2 linked regions of the Candidatus Scalindua japonica genome follow. The protein of the gene in region 2 interacts with the protein of the main gene of each other region in a pairwise test. Links are inferred from orthologs where the notes say so. Each region holds a gene or a part of one and is shown on either strand. Other genes may lie near its edges. The genes, in order: SCALIN_RS18765 and def.

What was found.
Region 1: the proteins of def (region 2) and SCALIN_RS18765 interact in binary tests that used the Escherichia coli proteins (3 or more experiments, as listed by UniProt). The link is inferred for Candidatus Scalindua japonica from one-to-one orthologs.

What each region holds. Positions count from the first base shown.
Region 1 is NZ_BAOS01000035.1:23,041-34,505, reverse strand. The notes cover bases 1-2,864. They hold SCALIN_RS18765 (aspartate-semialdehyde dehydrogenase), read right to left. Parts: upstream 2,006-2,864; coding sequence 995-2,005; downstream 1-994. Other genes in these bases: SCALIN_RS18760 (ribonuclease H family protein), read right to left, coding at 2,140-2,864; budA (acetolactate decarboxylase), read right to left, coding at 25-783. Also shown: more of SCALIN_RS18760, read right to left, coding at 2,865-3,105; SCALIN_RS18750 (hypothetical protein), read left to right, coding at 3,369-3,809; hisD (histidinol dehydrogenase), read left to right, coding at 3,816-5,159; hisC (histidinol-phosphate transaminase), read left to right, coding at 5,225-6,310; imidazoleglycerol-phosphate dehydratase HisB, read left to right, coding at 6,313-6,903; SCALIN_RS18730 (outer membrane protein assembly factor BamB family protein), read left to right, coding at 6,969-8,174; SCALIN_RS18725 (nucleoside deaminase), read left to right, coding at 8,425-9,012; SCALIN_RS18720 (hypothetical protein), read left to right, coding at 9,255-9,944; SCALIN_RS18715 (PaeR7I family type II restriction endonuclease), read left to right, coding at 10,084-10,812; SCALIN_RS18710 (DNA-methyltransferase), read left to right, coding at 10,809-11,465.
Region 2 is NZ_BAOS01000040.1:8,229-19,581, forward strand. The notes cover bases 4,195-6,946. They hold def (peptide deformylase), read right to left. Parts: upstream 5,953-6,946; coding sequence 5,437-5,952; downstream 4,195-5,436. Other genes in these bases: SCALIN_RS19485 (DUF116 domain-containing protein), read right to left, coding at 4,195-4,427; fmt (methionyl-tRNA formyltransferase), read right to left, coding at 4,468-5,418; rpsT (30S ribosomal protein S20), read left to right, coding at 6,149-6,421; SCALIN_RS19505 (histone deacetylase family protein), read right to left, coding at 6,452-6,946. Also shown: SCALIN_RS19465 (phosphoribosylanthranilate isomerase), read right to left, coding at 1-398; SCALIN_RS19470 (hypothetical protein), read left to right, coding at 587-1,102; SCALIN_RS19475 (class I fructose-bisphosphate aldolase), read left to right, coding at 1,210-2,280; fbp (class 1 fructose-bisphosphatase), read right to left, coding at 2,551-3,549; more of SCALIN_RS19485, read right to left, coding at 3,696-4,194; more of SCALIN_RS19505, read right to left, coding at 6,947-7,390; SCALIN_RS19510 (hypothetical protein), read left to right, coding at 7,612-8,943; SCALIN_RS19515 (2-hydroxyacyl-CoA dehydratase subunit D), read right to left, coding at 9,231-10,511; SCALIN_RS19520 (2-hydroxyacyl-CoA dehydratase), read right to left, coding at 10,635-11,353. UniProt on the Escherichia coli protein: Removes the formyl group from the N-terminal Met of newly synthesized proteins. Requires at least a dipeptide for an efficient rate of reaction. N-terminal L-methionine is a prerequisite for activity but the enzyme has broad specificity at other positions.

The sequences.
Region 1 (11,465 bases), on a different replicon or contig from region 2:
AGACTATCCGGCATTCTCCTTATTTTATTTTTCCACCTTTTTTAACTCATCCTGGTTTTCTTTAGACAATTCTGCTTTATAAAACTCATCATCTTCCGGCAATGCCAGGTACGAATTGGAAGTGTAGTCAATTCCGATCTTAACACCTCCTGTCTGACACTCAAGCAAATGCCCACCCCCTTTTTTATCTTCAGTGATGAAGTGAAAATGGTAACCGGGAACATTGATTCCTTTCATATAACCCGGAAACCAGGAACCCACTATTGTGCCGTTGACATCATGAAACTCAAATATCGGCTGGTCCTTTACAATTTCAACAAGCGGTGGATACGGTTTGTCCTGCCAGGGCACACTCCTTGTCTTGATATACTTAAACGTCCCTTCAATCTTGAACGCGTAGAAGATATTTCTTGTCGGAAGCACATTATCCAGATATTGTTCTAACTGTTTATAGTTTACGCTCTTTTCTAAAACAATTGTTTTATCCGATTCAAAGAAAGTTACCACGGCAAATGGAGTTTTAATTGAATCGTCAACCGCATAAGCTATTCCGTCCGCCTTTACTTGATAAAACAGACCATCCAGCCCTATCATTTCACCATCAAGGTTGTTATATGTTCCCAGGCCAAGATCACCATATCCCTTAAGCTCTTTAACTGTTATATTTCCGTCATAGACTTCATCGAGCAAAGCGTTTATTGTTGAAGTCTGATAAAACACTTCATCGTTATTTTGTGCATATGAACATCCGCACATTAGCGCTGCCAGGATTACAGGTAACAAAAAATATTTCATATTCACAGGAATTAGTAATGAGCCGGAAAAGACCTCACTTTCGAGAGGATTCCAACACTCGGCTCCTCTCGAAAGTGAGGTCGGTCAAATTTATATAGCTAATGATAGCTAAATGTATCTTTTTCTATCCAACGGGAGAACAGTAAGCAAGTTTTCCTTTGCGCTCTTAGCGGCTTTGCGGTAAATCGTTTCTATTATTCTATATCAACTTTTCAGCAATCTGGACTGCATTAAGGGCCGCGCCTTTCAGAAGATTATCGCTTACGACCCACATATTTAATCCGTTTTCAACAGATTGGTCTTCCCGTATTCTTCCAACAAAGGTCTCATCTTTACCAGCAGCATCAGTTGCCAGTGGATATAACTGCTTTGACGGCTCGTCAAGGACCACGACGCCTTCCGCTTTGCTTAATAGCCCCCTGGCCTGATCAGCACTCAAAGGCCCCTCTGTTTCAATGTTGACCGACTCGCTGTGTCCCCTGTATACAGGCACCCTGACAGTGGTGGTGGTTATGCGGAAAGAGCTATCCTCCAGGATTTTTTTCGTCTCGTTAATCATCTTCATCTCTTCGTCTGTATAGCCGTTTTCCTTAAAAGCATCACTCTGTGGTAATTGAGGAAGAACATTAAACGCTATCTGATGAGGAAATATGCTGCGATTAAACTCTTCACTCTTCCCGGAAAGGACATGTTCGGTCTCCTTCTTTAGTTCTATCAATGCATTATAACCTGCTCCGGATACAGCCTGATAGGTTGAAACCACCACCCTCTTGATCTTTACCGCATCATGTATCGGTTTTAAGACCAGAACGAGCTGTATCGTTGAACAGTTTGGGTTTGCAATTACGCCTTTATGTTCCGAAATCCTGTTTGCATTTACTTCCGGCACAACCAGTGGGACATCTTCATCCATTCTGAATGCGCTGGTATTGTCTACGACAACACAATTTTTTTCAATAGCATGAGGAACGAACTCTCTGCTTATACCACCACCCGCACTGAAGAGACCGATATTCATCCCATCAAAAGAATCTGCAGTTAACTCCTGTACCTGTACCTCTCTTCCACGGAAGACTACACTCTTCCCTGCAGAACGGCTTGAAGCAAGCGGCCTTAATTCATCAACAGGAAAGTCTCTTCTTTCAAGCACCCTGAGCATTTCTGTTCCCACTGCGCCAGTAACCCCTACTACTGCAACATTAACTCCCATATCTGTTATACTCCTTATATTAGTAATTACTTTGTAAAATTCTTTTTTTAAGAAGGTTTTTTGTGTGTCATAAAAAGTTGAAAGTACCTAAATAACAGTTTAAGCTGCTTGAGCCGTTTAAACAGTTTAAACGGTTATTTAGCCCTGATTAAAATGTCATCACTGATATTCAGTTTGTTCTTTACATCGTGAATCTGAGATAAAAACCTCCTGGCATCTTCCGGATACCCGGCAGTTGGTTTTATCTCCTCTACTTTTTCCTGCCAGAATGCATTGAATAATTTCATAAACAGCTCACGCATGTATTTGCTGAACATGGAAGCCAGCGCTGTTGGAAAATACTTTGAGTCTGCGCTTACAATAAAAGATACATCCATCTTATTACTCTCATTCCTGATGCTGTAAGTCGAAAGAGGGTTTCCTTCTGTAATTGAATCTATATTACATCCCTCAAAATTCTGTGCCAGCAATTTCTCATAGTAGTTTCTCCCACCGTGCTTGTCTATTAATACCTCTGGCTTATGCTTCCCATAACATTCAAAGATTTCTATAAGATGCGATACACAGCTCTTGAATAGTAACAAAGACTTGTTACCAAGAAGCTCAATTTGCCTGTTTATCTCAGAAACACACAAAAACCGGCTTTTTATGTCAAGTATGCGTATGTCCCGAAAGCTTGCCGTATCCTGGAAAATGTCTGCGTAATTCATGATTGCTGATACGTTTGAAGCGGCCGGCAGATCAATGTCTTTCCCATGATACCATGGATATTTTTCCAGAACATTTTCACCACAATCTGATAATAGTCTCAGCAAATCACTGAATTTTGTTACAGGACCATTTGTATGCCAGACAAAAGACAAAACCGCCTCTTCCAGCATTTTTAATCCGGTTTTCTGCTGGTACAACTTTTTACTATCACCAACTATTATACGATTTCCATGCTTTTGTATCTTTTCAGAAACAGCGTCCTTCAGGAGATGCCATATATTTATATCGTGGCCATATTCATCCGGTATTTCCATCACGACCTTAGATAGAACAAACGGGCCTAATGTGGGACCATAACCGGCTTCATCAATACCTGCAATTATTGACATTTTTAAGAAAATTGTGGAAAATGTAACAAAATCCGGGACACTTCAGAATTATAACGAGTGGGTTAAAAGTGTCAAGAAACCATTTTATTCCATAGATTTTCATAAACTCATTGAGAATAAAAAGCTTTATCAAGAACGAATTTATGACGTCAGATACAAAACAATAAATGATTGTAGATTCAATTCTCCTTGACAAAGAAGGGGTCTAAAATATAATTACTTAACACTTTATCCTTATAATATAATCAAAAGGTATAATAAATATGGAAAAAATTGAAGGTAAAGTTGCCAAAATACTCGATGAATATAGTATCGTAATTAATGTCGGTAGAAATAATGGAGTAGTCAACGGGATGGTATTTGCCGTCTTTGTACAGAGCGATGATGAAGTAAAGGACCCGGATAGCGGTGAATCCCTTGGGAAACTGGAAAATGTCAAGGAACATCTCTTTGTTGCTCATGTACAGGACAAATTCTCCACCTGTGTTGCCGGTGAGAAAGAAACACCCTGCTCAGAACATGGATCTCATGAAGCACAGACACTCAGCGGCGCCATGATGGCCGAATCAATGACAGGAAGACCCGAAAGCAATAAGCTAAGTAATGAAAAACTGAATGTTAATACTACTCAAATATCCGGCATTCCGAAATCAGGCCCGATATCAGTCGGTGATATGGTACGTGCTGTTGAAGTTGGTGGATAAGAAAAGATGAAAATATTAAAATCGCAGGAATGTGACATTACACGGGAAATTGAAAAGCTTAAGCAGGGAATGAGTATATTTGCAGATACTGTCACCAAAGGAATGGAAGCAAAGACAAAAGAGGTCTTTGGTGAACCGTTATCTCCGGCTGAAAGTGTCAAGCGTGTAATTAACGACGTAAAAGAGAAGGGTGATGAAGCCCTGGAATATTATTCAGAAAAGTTTGAAGGTGTAAGCCTGTCAGCAGAAAATATTAAAATTAAGACTTCCGAAATTGAGGAAGCATACAATAAAGTATCTCCCGAATTAATAAGCGCTATAAAAAATGCAAAGGAGAATATCCGGGAATTCCAGGAACATATCCGCATTCGTGAACCTGGATCATTTCATTCAAAGGGAGCAAAGATAGAAGTTAAATACAGTGCTATCGAAAACGTTGGAATTTACGTCCCCGGAGGCGCAGCATCATATCCCTCTTCAGTATTAATGAACGCCATACCTGCAAAAGTTGCAGGAGTAGACAAAATTGTGGTTGTAACACCACCCGGCAGAGACGGGGCCATTTCTCCGGAAAGACTGGTTGCATGCGGAGAAGCAGATGTGGATGAAGTTTACATGATTGGGGGCGTACACGCAATAGCAGCGCTTACATTTGGCACCAAAACAGTCCCTGGAGTTGACAAGATTGTCGGGCCCGGTAATCAATTTGTAACACTTGCCAAGAGAGAAGCTTACGGACATGTGGGCATTGACATGCTGGCAGGACCAAGTGAGGTGCTTATAGTAGCTGATGAATCTGCGAATCATGCATATGTTGCGTCTGATCTGCTATCGCAGGCAGAACATGCTCCAGGTATTTCAATACTGGTTACCAGCTCTGAGGAGGTTGCAAACGGGGTATTACAGGAGGTATCCCGACAAACCGGGACCTCTGCCCGCAGTTCTCTTATAGAAGAGTCCCTGGATAAATTCGGTTTCATAGTTATTACAGAAAACATGAATGAAGCCATAGATATCTCAAATACTCTGGCTCCCGAACACTTACTGGTAATTGTAAAAAATGAAGACGAGGTTTTATCGAAGCTGAAACACGCAGGCGCTATTTTTGCCGGGCCGTATACGCCGGTAGCGGTTGGCGACTACTATGCCGGACCGTCACATGTATTACCAACAAGCAGTACGGCAAGGTTTTGCTCCGGCCTGTCAGTAAATGATTTCCTCAAAAGGACCAGTATAATGTCATATTCAGAAGAGGTACTTAAATCAGCATCCAATGACATAATTACTATCGCGGAATCAGAAGGTTTGCATGCCCACGCGAACTCTGTTCGGATAAGGGTGAATAAGTAATTTGTACAAGATAAGAAAGAGGAGAATAGATGCTCTATGTTAGCATCTGTAGAAAGCATATAAAAATGAAAACTAAAAAACACTCAAGTTATTTCAGAAAAAATATTGACAACATGACCGGGTATATTCCCGGTGAACAGCCTCAGGACAGCCTGTACATCAAACTCAATACCAATGAAAACCCGTATGCCCCTTCTCCTAAAGTCCTTGCCGCTTTGAAAGATGAAATAGATGAAAGATTGCGGTTGTATCCTGACCCAGTCTCTACGGGCGCCAGGGAAAAAGTAGCAGAGATTTTTAAGACGAAACCGGAAAGGGTCATGGTTGGCAACGGATCTGATGATCTCTTAACCATAATAACCCGGAGCTTTGTCAGCAAAGATGATAAGGTTGTCTATCCGTATCCGACGTATCTTTTGTATAAGGTGCTGTCAGATATTCAGAACGCGAAAGAGTGCGTAATTGATTTCCGTGAAGATTATTCTCTGCCGGAAGAGATTCTGGTAAACGGTGCCGCCGTTACATTTATGTGTAACCCCAATTCTCCTTCAGGAACAATGATACCGGTTGCAAAGATTTCAGAAATTGCGGGGAAGATAGACGGTATAATTGTGGTTGATGAGGCGTACGCGGATTTTGCCGAAGATAATTGCCTGCGGCTGGTAGATAAACACCCAAATCTCATTGTCCTGCGCACACTTTCAAAATCATATTCACTGGCCGGAATGCGCCTGGGTTTTGCGGTAGCGCAGAAAGAGCTGATCAATGGAATGATGAAGGTTAAAGATTCGTATAATGTAGACAGGCTCAGTATGGCATCTGCCGTTGCCGCGTTGGATGATCAGGAAACATTTAGACAAAACGTTTCCCGGATAATTAAAACACGAGAATACCTGACAAATTCACTGAAAAAACTTGGATTTTTTGTATACCCATCTCAAGCAAACTTTGTTATGATCAAATGCGAAGATTCCTATGAGGCTAAAGAAATCTATCGGGAGCTGAAAGAGAGAAAGATACTTGTCAGACACATAGATCAACCAAGGCTGGACGACTGCTTGAGGATTACGATAGGGACCGACAAGGAAATAGAAACTTTACTGGAACAACTGGCGGAAGTACAGCTGGTTTTACTGAATCAAAATAGCTGATTATGGAAAAGAGAACCTCAATAATAGACAGAAAGACGAATGAAACGAACATCAGTCTATCTCTCAATCTGGACGGTGAGGGTAAACGTTCAGTATCTACAGGTATTGGCTTCTTTGACCATATGCTGGATCTGCTTGCAAAGCACGCCCTGTTTGATCTGGAACTTAAGGCTACAGGTGATACCAATGTAGACTTTCATCATACGGTTGAAGACGTTGGTATCTGCATGGGGCTGGCGGTAAAAGAAGCTTTAGGCAATAAAGCAGGGATAGTCCGTTTTTCCAATGTCAGTCTACCGATGCAGGAATCACTTGCAAACATAGCTCTGGATATAAGCGGGCGTTCTGCCCTGGTCTTCAACGCTAAGTTAGATTCCCGGAAGATTGGTGATTTTGACTCTGAACTGATCAAGGAGTTTCTGGAGGCATTTACGGTAAACGCAGGTCTGAACCTCCATGTAGATGTTCCATACGGTGAAAACGCACATCATATCGCGGAAGCGATTTTCAAAGGTTTAGCGAAGGCCCTTGACAGGGCTACAAAAGTTGATGAACGGACAAATGAAGTTCCCTCTACAAAGGGTGTTTTATAAATAACGGCAATCTATAAGCACCCATTTCAGACCTTTTATAAAATATTGATCGAAAGGATTTTTCAGTGACAACGAACAACAAGACTGTTTTCAGGTATAGAAATGCGCTATCTTCAGCGTTTTTCATTATTGGCATTCTTTTATATACATTGACACAAACCGCGTGGTCAGACGAGCAGGAAGAAGATGTTTCTCCACAATATTTCGGTGAGAGAGTTGCTCGTACACCCTGGCCTATGCATCGCCATGACCTGCACCATACGGGGCGAAGTCCTTATGCCGCGTCAGAGACAAACGACATAAAATGGGAGTTTCAGGCTGAGGCGTCTATTTCATCTTCACCTGTAATAGGCATTGATGGTACTATATATTTTGGATCACAGGATAAACATCTCTATGCTGTTAATCCGGATGGCACTCTGAAATGGAAGTTTAAAACAGGCGCTGAAGTGGACTCCACTCCATCAATCGATATTGACGGCATCATCTACTTCGGATCCTGGGACGGATGCCTCTATGCGCTCTATCCCGACGGTAAACTGAAATGGAAACACCAGACAAAGGGAGGCATTCTCTCCTCTCCTGCGATTGGAGATGACGGCTCGCTCTATTTTGGGTGCTGGGACGGCAGAATACACTCAGTGGACGCGGAAGGTAAGCACAGATGGAAATATAAGACTGCAGACCACATATGGTCATCCCCTGCTATCGGAGATGATGATATGGTTTATTGCGGTTCAGAAGATTACTATATGTTTGCTCTCAGGCCTGATGGCAAAGCCGTCTGGTCATTCGGCACTCACTATCTGCTGGAATCATCACCTTCCATTGGAGATGATGGAACAATCTATTTCGGTTCTGAAGACTCGTACCTGTTTGCGCTTAGCCCTGATGGTCATCTGAAATGGCAATTTAAGACTGAATACGATATCGACTCCTCCACGGCTCTCGCACTGGACGGTACAATTTATGTAGGGTCTGGAGACGGCCGGCTCTATGCAATAAATCCTGACGGTACTCTTAAATGGACATTTGAAACAAAATATTCAGTCATGTCTTCACCTGCAGTTGACGCTAATGGAGTTATTTATGTGGGCTCACGCGATAAAAAGTTCTACGCCATAAACCCAGACGGCACCCTGAAGTGGTTTATTGAAACCGGCGGTGCCATTGAATCATCCGCAGCGATCGATAAAGACGGGACTATTTATATTCCTTCAACAGACGGCAAGCTCTATGCTATCGGGAATAAGATGGAAGTTTATCCATAAGAATAAGTAATTCCAAATATCAGAATTACGAATAACTGCAACATACAATGAGCTATTCAATCCATTTGATTATCTACCATTGTTGACAAATCACTCATCTTTTTATACATTTACCAACTTAAAAAGAGTTTCTGAAGACTACTGTACTGTAAAATTTTTTCTATCAATTGGATTGATGAAAAAAAAATAGAAGATTGTATTTCAAGATCAGACATTATTCTCTCCCTCTAATCTTTTTTCAGCAAGAATCATGGATATAACTCTTACTTTACCTGATTGGATTACCAGGGAACTTGCACGCTGCCCTGAATATCTCACTACACATGCAGACCGGATGAGGATGATTATTCATTTCTCCAAGTTAAATTATAAATACGGTACCGGTGGGCCGTTTGCGGCAGGAGTATTTGAACAACATACCGGTAAATTAATTTCCATAGGTGTAAATATAGTCGTACCATCAAACTGCTCTTCAGCTCATGCTGAAATAATGGCTTTATCAATCGCCCAAAAGAAACTCAAAATTTTTGATCTTGGAAAGCCCGGCATGGTTTCACATGAACTCGTAGTTAACTGGCGGCCGTGTGCTATGTGTTACGGGGCTGTTATATGGTCTGGCATACAATCGCTTGTGATAGCAGGCAGTGGAAAAGAGCTGGAGGAGATCACAGGCTTTGATGAAGGCCCTCTTCACCCGGATTGGAAAGAGGAACTCAAAAAACGCAAAATAGATGTCATTGATAATCTGTTGAGTAATGAGGCATGCAAGGTTTTCTGCGAGTTCACTGAAAGTAACGGTTTTGTATATAACCCATGCCGCGAAAATTCTGTAAAATAATTAAAACTTTCATTTTTTGTAGTATTTCACAATACAGAAAGGAGATGGATAAAATGCGATTAAGAACTGAAAGGTCATTTATCATGGTTTTAGTTTCAATAGTAATTTTCTGATCCTATACCATAACGAATATTGTTTCTGCTTCGGAAGAGGGCTTTAGCTCTGCTTCGGGTTATCAGGACCCCAAAGATGATAAAAAAGATGCTGATGGAATAGGGAACAACGCTATCTTTGGAGGTAATGTGGGAATCGGTACGTTGGAACCATTGGCCAGACTCCATATTTTTGGCAGCCCTGGAATTGATGGAATCATGTTTCCCGATGGAACATTGCAGACAACAGCAGCAGTAGCCGCAGCAACAAATGGAGGGAAAGATTCTTTCTGGCAAGCTGAAAACTCCAATGTATTCAATACAAATAATGGTAACATCGGGATAGGCACAATGACTCCGGGATCAAAGCTGGAAGTAAAAGGTGACATTAAGGCAAAAACGATAAATGGTAATGATGTTGTCAGAACACAGTCCTTTCAGATATTTCCTGTAGGTAATATTACATTTACCACCGAAGGGACATCCTACTCATCTTTAACAAAATATTTAAATGGAGGGTTACTGTCTCAATTCCTTGCGCCACTTGAAGGAACAAAGCGTTATTACCGACTTAAAGTGACATATACAGACAATATAAGAGAATCCGACGGTGTAGCAGGCTCAAACGTACGTTATATCGAAGATGAAGGTAATGTTGAAATTTTCAACTTTGTCCTGCAGTATTCATCGGCATCCGGTGATTACATAAATCAGAGAATAAGTGATAGATTTGTTTATGATGGTATCGAAGTAACAAGAATGGAATACCGCAGTGGTGTCAATGGTAAATATCTTCAAATTTACGGAGTCTGGATAATTGCTGAGGATGTTATAGAGTAATAAAGAATTCATTTTGTTTAATCCCTTATCATTATTGACAAAACCCGCTTCATCATATACATTTACAAAACTGTTTTTATAAACTGGTCCAATATTTTCTTTTTATCGAAGTTTAAATTATCTGAAAACCGATTGCTTTATGCAGAAAATTACTGACAATCCTGACCAACAGGTAGCTGTGGCAGTTGCTCATTACTGGGTTACCCGCAAGGCACAGGGAGAACGGCAAAAAAGCAAGGGGACCGCTGACGCCGGCTTGAGAAGCGCTGTGACCGGTGGCGCGCAAATGGATGAATTTATTAATCTTTTTACAAAGATAATACTGGATACCGGAATTAAAAGTAAATATGTTTACCGGAAGAAACTGCTGGAGTTACCGGGATTCTTTCGACCTACGAAGGAGTGGGATTTACTGGTTATCAAAGATGATAGCTTAGTTGCCGCGGTAGAGGCAAAATCTCAAGTCGGGCCATCCTTTGGTAACAATTTCAATAACCGGACAGAAGAGGCAATGGGGACGGCCCTTGATCTCTGGACAGCATTCAGAGAAGGTGCGTTTAAAGGAGATACTCCGCCGTTTCTCGGTTATTTCTTTATGCTTGAAGAGTGTGAAGCTTCGAAACGTCCCGTGAAAGTGAAAGAACCCCACTTTAAGGTATTTCCTGAATTTACAGGGGCATCATACATGAAACGATATGAGCTGTTTTGTAAAAAACTTATTCGAGAGCGTCATTACACATCTGCATCGTTTATCACCTCTGACAGTGTTAACGGGATTAATGGCATTTATAAAGAACCGTCAACAGATCTTGCTTTCTCTCATTTTGCAAAATCTCTCTCCTCTCATGTAAGGGTTTTTGCGGAATGAAAAATATTAATGAAACATCTCATAAACTGATACATGGTGATTCGCGAGACCTCTCATTTTTGCCAAATGACTCTGTTCATCTTGTCGTAACGTCCCCGCCCTACTGGAATCTTAAACGTTACAATGAAAATTCCGATCAATTGGGCCATATAGATAATTATGAAACATTTTTAAAAGAGTTGAAGAAAGTCTGGAAAGGTGTATTCAGAGTGCTGGTCCCTGGCGGCAGATTAGTATGTGTCGTCGGTGATGTCTGCGTTTCCCGGCGTAAATACGGAAGGCATCTTGTCTTCCCCTTACACGCTGATATTTCGGTAATATGCAGGAAGATTGGATTTGATAATCTCAATCCCATCATCTGGCATAAAATATCAAACGCAAACTATGAAGTATCCAACGGTACAAAGTTCCTGGGAAAGCCCTATGAACCCAATGCTATTATCAAAAATGATATGGAATACATATTAATGCAACGAAAACCGGGAGGATACAGACAGCCATCTGAAGAACAGCGAAAGAAAAGCAAAATCAGTAAAAATGATTTTAACGATTGGTTCAAGCAGATATGGAATATAACCGGCGCTTCTACGAAGAACCACCCTGCACCCTTTCCTCTCAAATTAGCTACTCGCCTGGTTCGGATGTTCTCCTTC
Region 2 (11,353 bases):
CCTCCCATTTGGTTTTTTGAGTATCCATCGAGCAGGATAGCTTTAGGTTTATACTTTTTAATCGGAGTGATATCTCTTTCGTTTTGAATTCTGAATGCCTTAATAGTTATAATATCTTTCAATCTGTTTAATGTCTCAGGAGGTTCATTACCGTGAAGTTGTATCGCGTTCAGGCCGCAAAACCTGAAGGCAGCTTCCATGTTGTCAGCTGTTTCATTAACGAAGAGTCCAACCGTTGTAACGAATGGAGGTAATTTTCGTATAATAGAGCGGGCTCTTTCTTTACTTACCTTTCGTATACTTTTCGCAAATACGAAACCAATAGCGTCCGCACCGTAATCGACCGCAGAAATTGCATCATTTAAGCTTTTTATTCCACAGATTTTTATTTTTGTCATCGAGCGTCTCCTCGTCTCCATCCCAATCAGGACATTATCAAATTACCTATATTAAGTCAATGTGATTCATGCTTTAACTCAATTATTGCTAGATTTGTTCTAAGTATAAAAGGCTGGATATATTAAAACCTTTTTGTTATAAAGAAATGATATAAAAAAATTTCAATTCTGAACAGAGGAAAAGTATTATGAGGGAGTTTGGACTTTCAAAGTCAGTGTTACCACGGTGTAAACAATCATTTTGCATCTTAAGTGTTTTAGCTATTATGTTTTTAATATGCTCTTGTGGCGAGTCAGATAGATCTGCGCAGGAAGAGATAGGGGGGTTGGATGAACGTATAACAGCTGCTCAAAACGAAATTGAAACGCCATCTTATGAAAGCAGAACTATTTTCAGGATGCACATGCAAGACCTGGATGAGTGTGAAGACGCTTTGCTGGATTCTGTGCAGAGGCAGGATTGGGAAGTAATTAAAAAGTGTGCTATGGATTTGAAAAATGCTTCTGCTGTAATCTTTACCGGTAAGGAGAAAAAGGACCTGCCTAAGGAATTTGTAATGATAGATACTATGTTTCATTACCAGGCACTTGCAGTAGTTGAGGCTGCGGAATCAAGAGAAATGGTTAAGTTGAATATTGAATATGAGAAATTGCAGGATACCTGCGACCGCTGTCATGAAAAATATAAAAGAAATGATATGTGACAAAAAAGAAGAAATGTATCATTGATTTTTTTATATTGAAATCAGGTCAGTGTTTTATTATTATCACTTTTTATTTTGTCAGAAAATTATATTAAAGGTTATCCGTTATGAGCTTAGATAAAATAACAACTATTCTTGGTGATGCAGAGGCAGAAAATTTACTAAACCATAAGGCTAAAGTTTCCCGTGAACAATTAAACCTGCCCGGATCAGATTTTGTTGACCGGATATTTGCGCTTTCAGATCGGCCGACACCGGTCTTAAGAAGCTTACAGAGCATTTTTTCTCACGGAAGGCTGGCAGATACTGGTTATGTTTCAATTCTGCCCGTGGACCAGGGTATTGAACACTCTGCTGCTGCTTCTTTCGCGCCAAACCCCATATACTTTGATCCTGAGAATATTGTAAAACTCGCTATCGATGGAGGGTGTAATGCCGTTGCGTCTACGCTGGGCGTTCTGGGTATAGTAGCAAGAAAATATGCTCACAAGATACCTTTTATTCTTAAATTCAATCATAACGAACTTTTAACATACCCTAATAAATTCGATCAGGTTATGTTTGCATCTATTGAACAGGCAAGAGATATGGGTGCTGTGGCAGTTGGGGCTACAATTTATTTCGGCTCCGATGAGTCAACGCGCCAGATTGTGGAGGTCAGTGAAGCATTTAATATCGCACATGAAATGGGAATGGCGACAATCCTCTGGTGTTATCTGCGGAACTCTGCATTCAAAACAGGTGGTGTCGACTATCACACTGCAGCAGATCTTACCGGGCAGGCCAACCATCTGGGTGTGACAATTGAAGCGGATATAATTAAACAGAAACTGCCTGAGTGTAACGGAGCTTACAACGCCTTAAATGAAGGCGGGGCTAGCTACGGTAAGACCCACAAGAGAGTCTATTCGGACCTCTCATCTGACCACCCTATAGATTTAGCCCGATTACAGGTAATCAACTGTTATATGGGCAGAGCAGGGCTAATCAATTCAGGTGGCGCTTCCGGAGAGAATGATCTTGCCCAGGCAGTAAAAACCGCGGTTATCAACAAACGTGCCGGAGGAATGGGATTGATCAGCGGGAGAAAAGCCTTTCAGAAGCCTATGGATGTCGGTGTAGAACTGCTAAACGCGATTCAGGATGTTTATCTGAATGAAGAAGTGACTGTTGCGTAAATAAGAACTCGAAAAAAAGAAGCTTCTCTTCATGCTCGTTCCTGTTCTTAAAAGGCCCTTGGCAACTACTATTCCTGTTTTCCATTAAAAATATGTTCTCACGCAGGGCCGCATAGATCGCCAAGAAAAAGAAATTTTCTTAAAGTGAAACTGCTTTTCGTTTTTGCCGTATTAACGGAAGTAAAAAAGGATTTAAAAAAAATTATACCGAAACTACTTGTTAATGTTTACAATTCAGTAGTTCGGTTGCCAGTTTGTTTCTCTTGTTTTTCAAGCATTTTCAGAAATGAATTTTTGATATGTGAGAACGTCTTCCCTGCTGCCTATAATCAATGGTACTTTCTGGTGGAGTTCTGTTGGTACAATATCCATTATATTTTCCTTGCCGCTAGTTGCCATCCCACCGGCTTGTTCTACGATAAACGCCAGTGGTGATGCTTCATATAATAGACGTAATTTGCCTTTTGGTTTGTCAGGATTTTTGTAATCAGCAGGGTATAAGAATATACCACCATAGAGCAGATTTCTGTGAAAATCTGCTACAAGCGAACCTATATAGCGCAATGAATATGGTCTGCCCGAATTAGAATCTTTCTCTTTAAGATAATCTATGTATTTCCTGGTGCCTTCATCCCAGAACTTGGAGTTGCCCTCATTGGCACTGTAAATTTTTCCCTTTGAAGGTGTTTTGATGTCAATATGAGATAGAATAAATTCTCCCACACTCGGATCTAAAGTGTAACCGTTTACCCCCTGTCCGGTTGTAAAAACCAGCATTGTGCTGGAACCGTAAATTATGTAACCGGCAGCGACTTGATCAGATCCTTTTTGTAGACAGTCTTCAAGTGTGCCCTTTTCACCATCCGTCTTTTTCCGATGTATGGAAAAGATCGTACCAATGCTGACATTCGCATCGATATTGGATGAGCCGTCAAGCGGATCAAATAGCAGTACATAATTACCTTTAGGAAATTTATCCGGAATATGTATGACGTCATCTCTCTCCTCAGAAGCCATTATGCAGAGATGTCCTCCATGGTCCATGGCTTTAAATAGTCGATCATTTGCGTATTCATCCAGCTTTTTCACTTCTTCACCATGTATATTTTCTGTACCGGTAAGGCCGAGTACATCGACAAGACCTGCCTTATTAACTTCTCTTGATATGATCTTTGCCGCATATATCAAGTCCATCAGCAATCCTGTAAGATTACCCGTAGCCTTAGGAAAATCTCTCTCCTGTTCGACAATATGGCGTTGTACACTCATTCCTTTTTGTCCCACTAGAACACCTCCTGAACGTTTCTGGTTTTAATCATTTGTATATTCTTTGGTTGATTTATTTAATACAGATTAATTAATTTGATAACATTGCTATCGGTTGTCAGGCACCAGGGAATACGTGCTGTGAATTATTATAAAGATTTTGGTGCCTTCCTGGTTACAGTTTTTTTCTTTGTTGTAGGTGTCTTCTTAGCTACGGTTTTTTTCTTTGCTGTAGGTGTCTTTTTGGCTACAGTTTTTTTCTTTGCTGTAGGTGTCTTCTTAGCTACAGTTTTTTTCTTTGTTGTAGGTGTCTTCTTAGCTACGGTTTTTTTCTTTGCTGTAGGTGTCTTCTTGGCTACAGTTTTTTTCTTTGTTGTAGGTGTCTTCTTCGCTACAGTTTTTTTCTTTAATGCCGGTTTGTCATGGGTCTTTCTGTAGCTTTTAACAAAAAACTCTATTGCCTTTAATACATCCTCCATATAAACATCCGTATCAACACAGTAGCCGTATGGCCTCTTGTTCGGTATTGCATATATTGCCTTTGGCATAGCTGCCATTAACCCTGTTCGTAACTCTTTTTCGCATGCTATAGCGACAACCCCCTGTACTTCTTTAGCCATGACTCTTTTTAGCGCAACCCTTCCGCCGCTGGCAACAGCGATGCTGATGCCGTACTCTTCTGATAATTCCAGCAGGTCCTTTACCTTGCATTTTCCGCAACGTATGCACTCGTTGATATCGTGTTTGATATTTTGTTTACACGTGGAATTTTGTATACAGTGTGGAAAAAGGAGCAGTAACCCTTCCGGTGGGCACTTTTTCTTTCTCAGCCTGGTCATCATATTGTTAAGCGAAACAAATTTTTTGTCTATAACTTCCATTTTTATGTAAGTCTCCCTAATGCGAAGATTTTATTAATTTTTATTGAAACAGATAATCCACTTTAAGATCGTGCCCTCTTGAAAATGCGGCAGCACTCATCATTCGTTTGCCTTCCGGCTTTACTTCTTTTATCCATATACTACCGTCTTTTGTAGCAGTCTTAATACCTTGACTTGAAATATCAATGATTGTACCTGGTGCGATGGTTGCTCCGTTTTGAGAAGGGCCATCCCTCTCTGTCCTGAGAATAATTATTCTCTCTTTCGAATTGTTCCTCATTAAGAAGGTATAAGCGGATGGTTTTGGGTTCATACCCCTTACAAAATCATGTATCCGTTTTTCTTGCTGGTTCCAGTTAATGAGACAGTCATCTTTTTTGATTTTTGGTGCCAGGGAAACGTGACGCTCGTCTTGCCGGGTGTATTCCGCGTTACCCGTTTCAATCTGCATTAAGCTATCTAATAAGGTCTCTGCGCCAAGCATACTCAATCTGTTTCCTAACTCACCAGCAGTCTCTTCAGGGCCAATTACTAACGATTTATTGGCGATAATATCGCCGGCATCCATTTTGTTGCTCATAATGATAGTGGTTATCCCTGTCTCTTTCTCTCCGTTGACGATCGCCCAGTTAATGGGTGCTGCCCCTCGATATTTAGGTAGTAGTGAGGCGTGGATGTTTATACACTTATATTTTGGTAAACTCAGTATTGTGTCAGAAATTTTTTGTCCAAAAGCGACAACTACTATAACATCTGGATTCAGCTTCTCTAGCTGCTCTATGACTTGCTCGCTATTTACATTTTCAGGTTGTATTACCGGTAATCCCGCATCTAGAGCTACGCTTTTAACAGGAGGCGCGATGGGTTGTCCCTTTCGGCCTCTGGGCTTATCCGTTTGCGTTATAACAGCAACAACATAATATTTTGATTCAATTAAGCATTTTAGACTGGGAACCGCAAATTCAGGCGTACCCATAAAAACTACATTCATACTGTATTTTAATAAGGTCTAACTAATTCCGGCTTTGTTATTTTGATAAGAGAGTTCAAGCTCTTTCAGTCTCGGTTGGTTGGCAATTGTGCTGGCAGGAGTCATTTTTTCGATAAAAAGACAACCGTTTAAGTGATCGATTTCGTGCTGCCATGCTCGACCCAATAAGCCTTCCGCTTCGATTTCAAGCTTCTCCCCTTTAAGGTTGTAGGCAATGACTTTAATATATTGCGACCGTATTATCTTACCCATTACATCAGGAAATGACAAGCAGCCCTCTTCTTCTAATGTTTCACCTTTTTCTTCACTGATATACGGATTTATGAATACCCTCTCCCCTGTTTTTTCACCTGTTACGTCCAATACCATTAAGCGAATTGACAACCCTACCTGTGGTGCTGCAAGGCCAATTCCGCGAGCATCATACATCGCTTCCAGCATCTCTTCTGCAATTTGACGTATCTCATTGTTTATCTCTTTAATTGGCTTTGCCTTGGTTTTTAAAACTGGATTTGGGTAAGTAACTACTTCCATTTTGTTATAATATTATTAAGATTTAAAAGCTTTAAATTAGTGAAAATTATCAAGTTAGTATATAGTATTATTTCCGGAAAAAGCAAGGATTATTTGTTTTTTTGTTGACAGCAGCAATTCAATGTCATAAACTTATCTTTTGAAATATAAGTAAGTTAGATCAGATAGACAACAGAATATATTAAGGAAAAGTTTAATGCCAACAAGAAAATCCGCAAAGAAAACAATAAGACAAGATGCCGTTCGCAGAATTAGAAACAGGAGTGATAAATCCGCGTTAAGAACTCAAATAAAAAAATTTGTTTCTGCCACCAAAAACCACGATTTTGATGAGGCGGGGAAACATCTGTCACTGGCAGCAAAAAAGCTTGATAAAATTGCTGCCAAAAATATTATACATAAGAAAACAGCATCACGGAAAAAATCTCGTTTAGCCAAGTTTCTTAATAAACATAAGGCTGCTGTGTAATAGACTGCTTAGAGTTCTTCCAGTATTTACCTAAATATCACATACCAGGCCGTTTAAATGTTCTTCTACGCATTTTGGTAAATCCAGCAAGTGATATCCACCCTCCAGGCAGGAAACAACTCTCCCTTCGCAGCAATCATTGGCTATGCTTCTCGTAAATTTCGTTAATGTATTGAAATCAGAAGCTTCTAAACTCAGACCACTTATTGGGTCTAAACGATATGCATCGAAACCGGAAGAGATCAACACAAATTGTGGTTTGAAGCTTTTAACTCTTTTCTTCATCATATCCTTAAAAATTTTAATATATTCCTGAGGTTGTGTGTTATATGATAAAGGTACATTTATTGTAAAACCAGAGCCACTGCCTCTTCCTGTCTCTTCTTTTCCACCTGTACCCGGGTAAAAGGGGTATTTGTGCATGGAGAAATACAATACCGAGGGGTCATCATAAAAGGTATCCTGTGTTCCATTACCATGGTGCACATCCCAATCAATTATAACAATTCTATCGATATTGTATCTTGATTGAATATACTTTGCGGCGATTGCAACGTTATTAAATAGGCAGAAGCCCATACTTCTTGTTGGTGTGGCGTGATGTCCAGGAGGACGAACTAAACAGAAAGCATTGCCTGTCTTTTTGTCCATTACTAAATCAATGGCGGTGAGCAGTGCTCCTGATGCATATAGAGCGGCTTCATATGAATCAGGAGAGACATAAGTGTCAGGGTCCAAATGTCCACCACCTGTTTCGGCAGTTTCAGCAATCTGTTCTATTTGACTGATTGTGTGAACCGCAGAGACTTCTTCTTTAGTTGCTGCTCTTGGTTTCTTAACATCCAGTGTTTGCCAGATATTAGCTGAACGGAGGTACTCAATAGTATTTATTAATCTGGCCGCATTTTCAGGATGATTGGCACCAGTATCATGTTTCAAATAAACATCATCGTAAATAAGAGTTGTCATGGTATCCTTGGTCTATTATGATTATAATGTGTCTTATGTTAAATAATTCTTTTTGCTAAATCAAATCAATTATAATCAAGGAAGTAGTATTTGAAAAGAAAGAGACCATTACAGGCTATAATTACGTACTGATTTACAAAAAATACAAAAAATATCGATTTCGGGAAGCAGGAAGAACAGGATATGTTTATCCCTTTCATGGGAAATAATTTACAAAACTCATGAATATTAAGTTTAGAGTACTTTTTATATATTTTGCCTATCTTCTCTTTACATGTCATTGTCTTTTTGCGCAAGATGGGTTTAAGAGTGTCCCTGTTCACAAGGTTGGAGAGAAGAAAACTTTCTGGAGGTGGGACCTTACTGCCATGCCGCCCGAGGATAGCGAATTGTCGGCAACGTGTCGAGGTGTTGGAAAACATGTATATGTCTTTGTTTCTGACGATGTATGGGAAGTCAATGTCTTTAAGCAGGACATAGAAAAGATAATACATACTTTTGATTGCTCTACTCCGGCAACGTCAATTAACAGTAAAAAAGGGATCTACGAGATCCTTACTGAAACTTTTGGCAATCCACCTGATGTAGACAATGACCACAGAATATATTTCCTCATCACACAGTTGGGAGAGTATCGAGGTCATGACTTTGATGGTTATTTTCGTTTCATTGATGAGATTGCAGGTAAACATAGCAACCACATGGAAATATTGTATTTAGATAGTGATGATCCTTCTGACGATTATCACCTCGGGGTTATTGCGCATGAATTTCAACATCTCATACACTGGCAGTATGACCCTAAAGAGACCAAATGGCTTAGTGAGTCATTGTCAGAAGTGGCGATGATACTTTGTGGATATTATACGGACGAAAAGAAAGTAATAAGATATTTAAATAATACGAACAGCTCCTTGATATCAAGGCATCATATGGTTGATTATGGCGCATGTCTTTTGTGGGGAACATATATTTATGAACGTCTTGGAATAGCGTTTTTAGGCAATCTGGTACGTGAGAAAGCCGGTGGCATCAAGGGTTTTCAGAATACTCTGGACAGCATGCACATTGTGGACAACTTTTCAACTGTTTTTGGAGATTGGCTGGTTGCAAACTATTTACATAATAAGATTGGTAACAATAAAAAATACAGATACCAATCAATTTCGCTTCCCATTACTCCTGCTGTCAAACATTTCCTTTCACTGCCTGTCAGTGAAACAGGAGAAGTTGCCGGATACGCGGTAGATTATTTGAAATTCACTATTGAGCGAGTAAAAAACAAGAAGCTGAGAATCAGTTTTGAGAGTGAGTCTCCAGATGATTTTCTTATCAAGGTTATCAAATTATACAATGATCACGTGTCCGATCCCCTGGTAGAAGATGTTAAATTGAGTAAGCCGATAGAGGCATTTGATGTGAAAAATTTAGGTATGGGCTGTAGAGAGGTTGTACTTGTAGTGTCGGTATTAAAACCTACTAATAAACCTGTCTCTTACAGCTATTCGGCATCCTTAATGGCGAATAGTGAAACAAAATTAAACCAGGATTGAGTGGTTCTTGATCAAAAATTGTAGGGATTTCCCGTCTGCCCGGACGAATCCATACCAGACAATTGGCAATGGGTTTGACAGCAGTTCTCTCTTCCCTGGACAAAAAGTACCGAGCTTATCCCTTGATCATTTTTCTTTTTTTCAAATTTTGATTCGTATGCATAGCAGATAAGCTCTTTCTCACTGGCCTGATCAAGTCTGTTGAGATTACATAGTACTTCTAGTGTATTAATGTGTGTATATTTTAGAAAAAAACAGGAAACAGTATTTGAGTTCAGCTTATTGGTTTACTTCCTGACGCTTAACATCTCAACAAATCCCTCTGTCCTTGTGGCGATCTGTCCGGACATATAGTTTGTATCATCAACGCAATCGCCATCAAGATTTAAAAGGGGGATGCCCTCTTTAGCCATCTCTGCTTTTACTGTAGGTATTGCAGCGTTGTTTCTTCTGCATCCCCAGGTTGAAAATGCGATTATACCGTCTACATTGTAATCTCTGGCTAAAGTTTTTATTACGTGTAGTCTTTTATCTAATGGTCCGTTGTTGTGATTGGATATAAGCTTTCGAGCGAGGCTTTCGTAAGGATTATCAGGGTCTAATTTGTCCCAGTAGACGTGATTAATTTCCTCAAAAACTATTTTAGTTTTTCCCGCATTTTTGATTTTATCAAAGACGTCTGCTTTAAAATATGGTTTTAGTTCCAGCCAGAGCAACCTGATCTCTTTTTCATCGGCCACTTCTCCGTTCTCTCTTCTTGTCGCAATTATCTCTTTGAGTTCATCTGCCATTGAGGTGTAAAAATCTACCGAATATTGTGAGCCGGCCAAGTAGTGGCTTGGGACCATAAACCCAAGGCCGTCGCCGCCTGCAAGAGGGGAGAGTGGGTCCTGTCTTATACGGTTCAACTCAATCATTTTCTCTCTTGCTTGATTGGACAAATCGATGGCTTCTGTAAGAGCGTGTTTCTCCATCTTTTTTCCGGTAGCTTTTTCGAGGCATTTTGTTAAGCTGATTAATTGATTTGTCAGAAATTTAACGGAGTTGTCATTCATCTCGTAAGGAACATCTACTATCATATTCTGTTTTCCCGTTATAGATTCGCAGATCTTTATTGTCTTTATGTTGCTGTCACATATCGTTGAGGTTCCTGCGAGAAACAGGGGGCGAGGATAGACACCCATGTAAGCATTTCCTAATGCGGTTCTGTGGAAAGAGCAAACATCTGTTGGTATAGCGGCCAGATCAGCTTCAGTGAGAGAATGAGCACCTTGTCCAAATTTTGAGCAGAGTGCTGCCGCTATTTCTAACGAGAAGGGATGCAGTTTCATTGCAAAAATAATCTCTGATGGTACAAAAAGAGTTGTCCATATTGAACCATTTTTGTAGGCAAGATTAAAAAGTTGAACTATGCTTTTAGATAGAATATCAAAAGACTTTAAATCGTCTTTGCCTATACCTTTGCCGGTTACTTTTGAATATAAATTCAAAAATCTGAAAAGTTCTCTAACTAAATATGGTGTCAGCTTTTTAGCAAACCTCTTTTTTGTGCTCTTTATATTGATCATGACTTTTTTTGCTTGCCTGGTTTCAATAAAATCTATATCAATGACTGGCAAAATTAATTTGATATTACCGGAAATGTTTCCTGTCGGGTATTGGTGGCTGAGAAAATTATCAGGTGTTTTTAATCATGCAGTCAGTTGCTCTATAAATGCTTCAATCCTGGTTTTTGTCTGGCCATCACTTTTAGCGCTATCACAATTAATATGGAGTAGAGGAATGTGTTTTTTCTCAAACTCTTCCTTGACCAGAGGATAATCATATAAAGTGTGATCACAGAATTTTAAGGAGTGGTAGATAGCTCCACTTATTGCTCTTCTTTCAATAAGGGAGACTATGCTTTTGATCCTTCCGAATACATCAACCATCCTTGAGCAGGGAGATCTTTTTAAATATCTTTCAGATATCGACTTGTAAGGGTTATTCGTTATTTCTACTTTTTTGTCAAAATACCTGCTGCCGGTACATAGATCTTCTGATACAACCCTGGCGCCTGCATCTTCAATCATTTTGATTATCTCTTCATTTTCCAGTATACTTCCCCAGATGAAGAGTTTTGGTACCGGGTCTTTTTCAGGAATCTCACCTATTTTTTTCATCAGGGAAGTGAGAGATGATACATAGTCCTGAAATTTTTCAGGTGCCGCGTTTATACCCTTCTTCAATAAGGTGTAGATATCATAACCGGAATACCCAACGTATCCGTTCCATTGCTTTTGTAAAAATTCCATTACGTTATCTCTCATTCCATTGTACAAAGAGATACTTCGATTGATGTCTTCATTCTGTATTTTAAGTTTAAAGTGATTTTCCAATTTTTCTTTAAATGTTTTAATTTCGCCAGCAA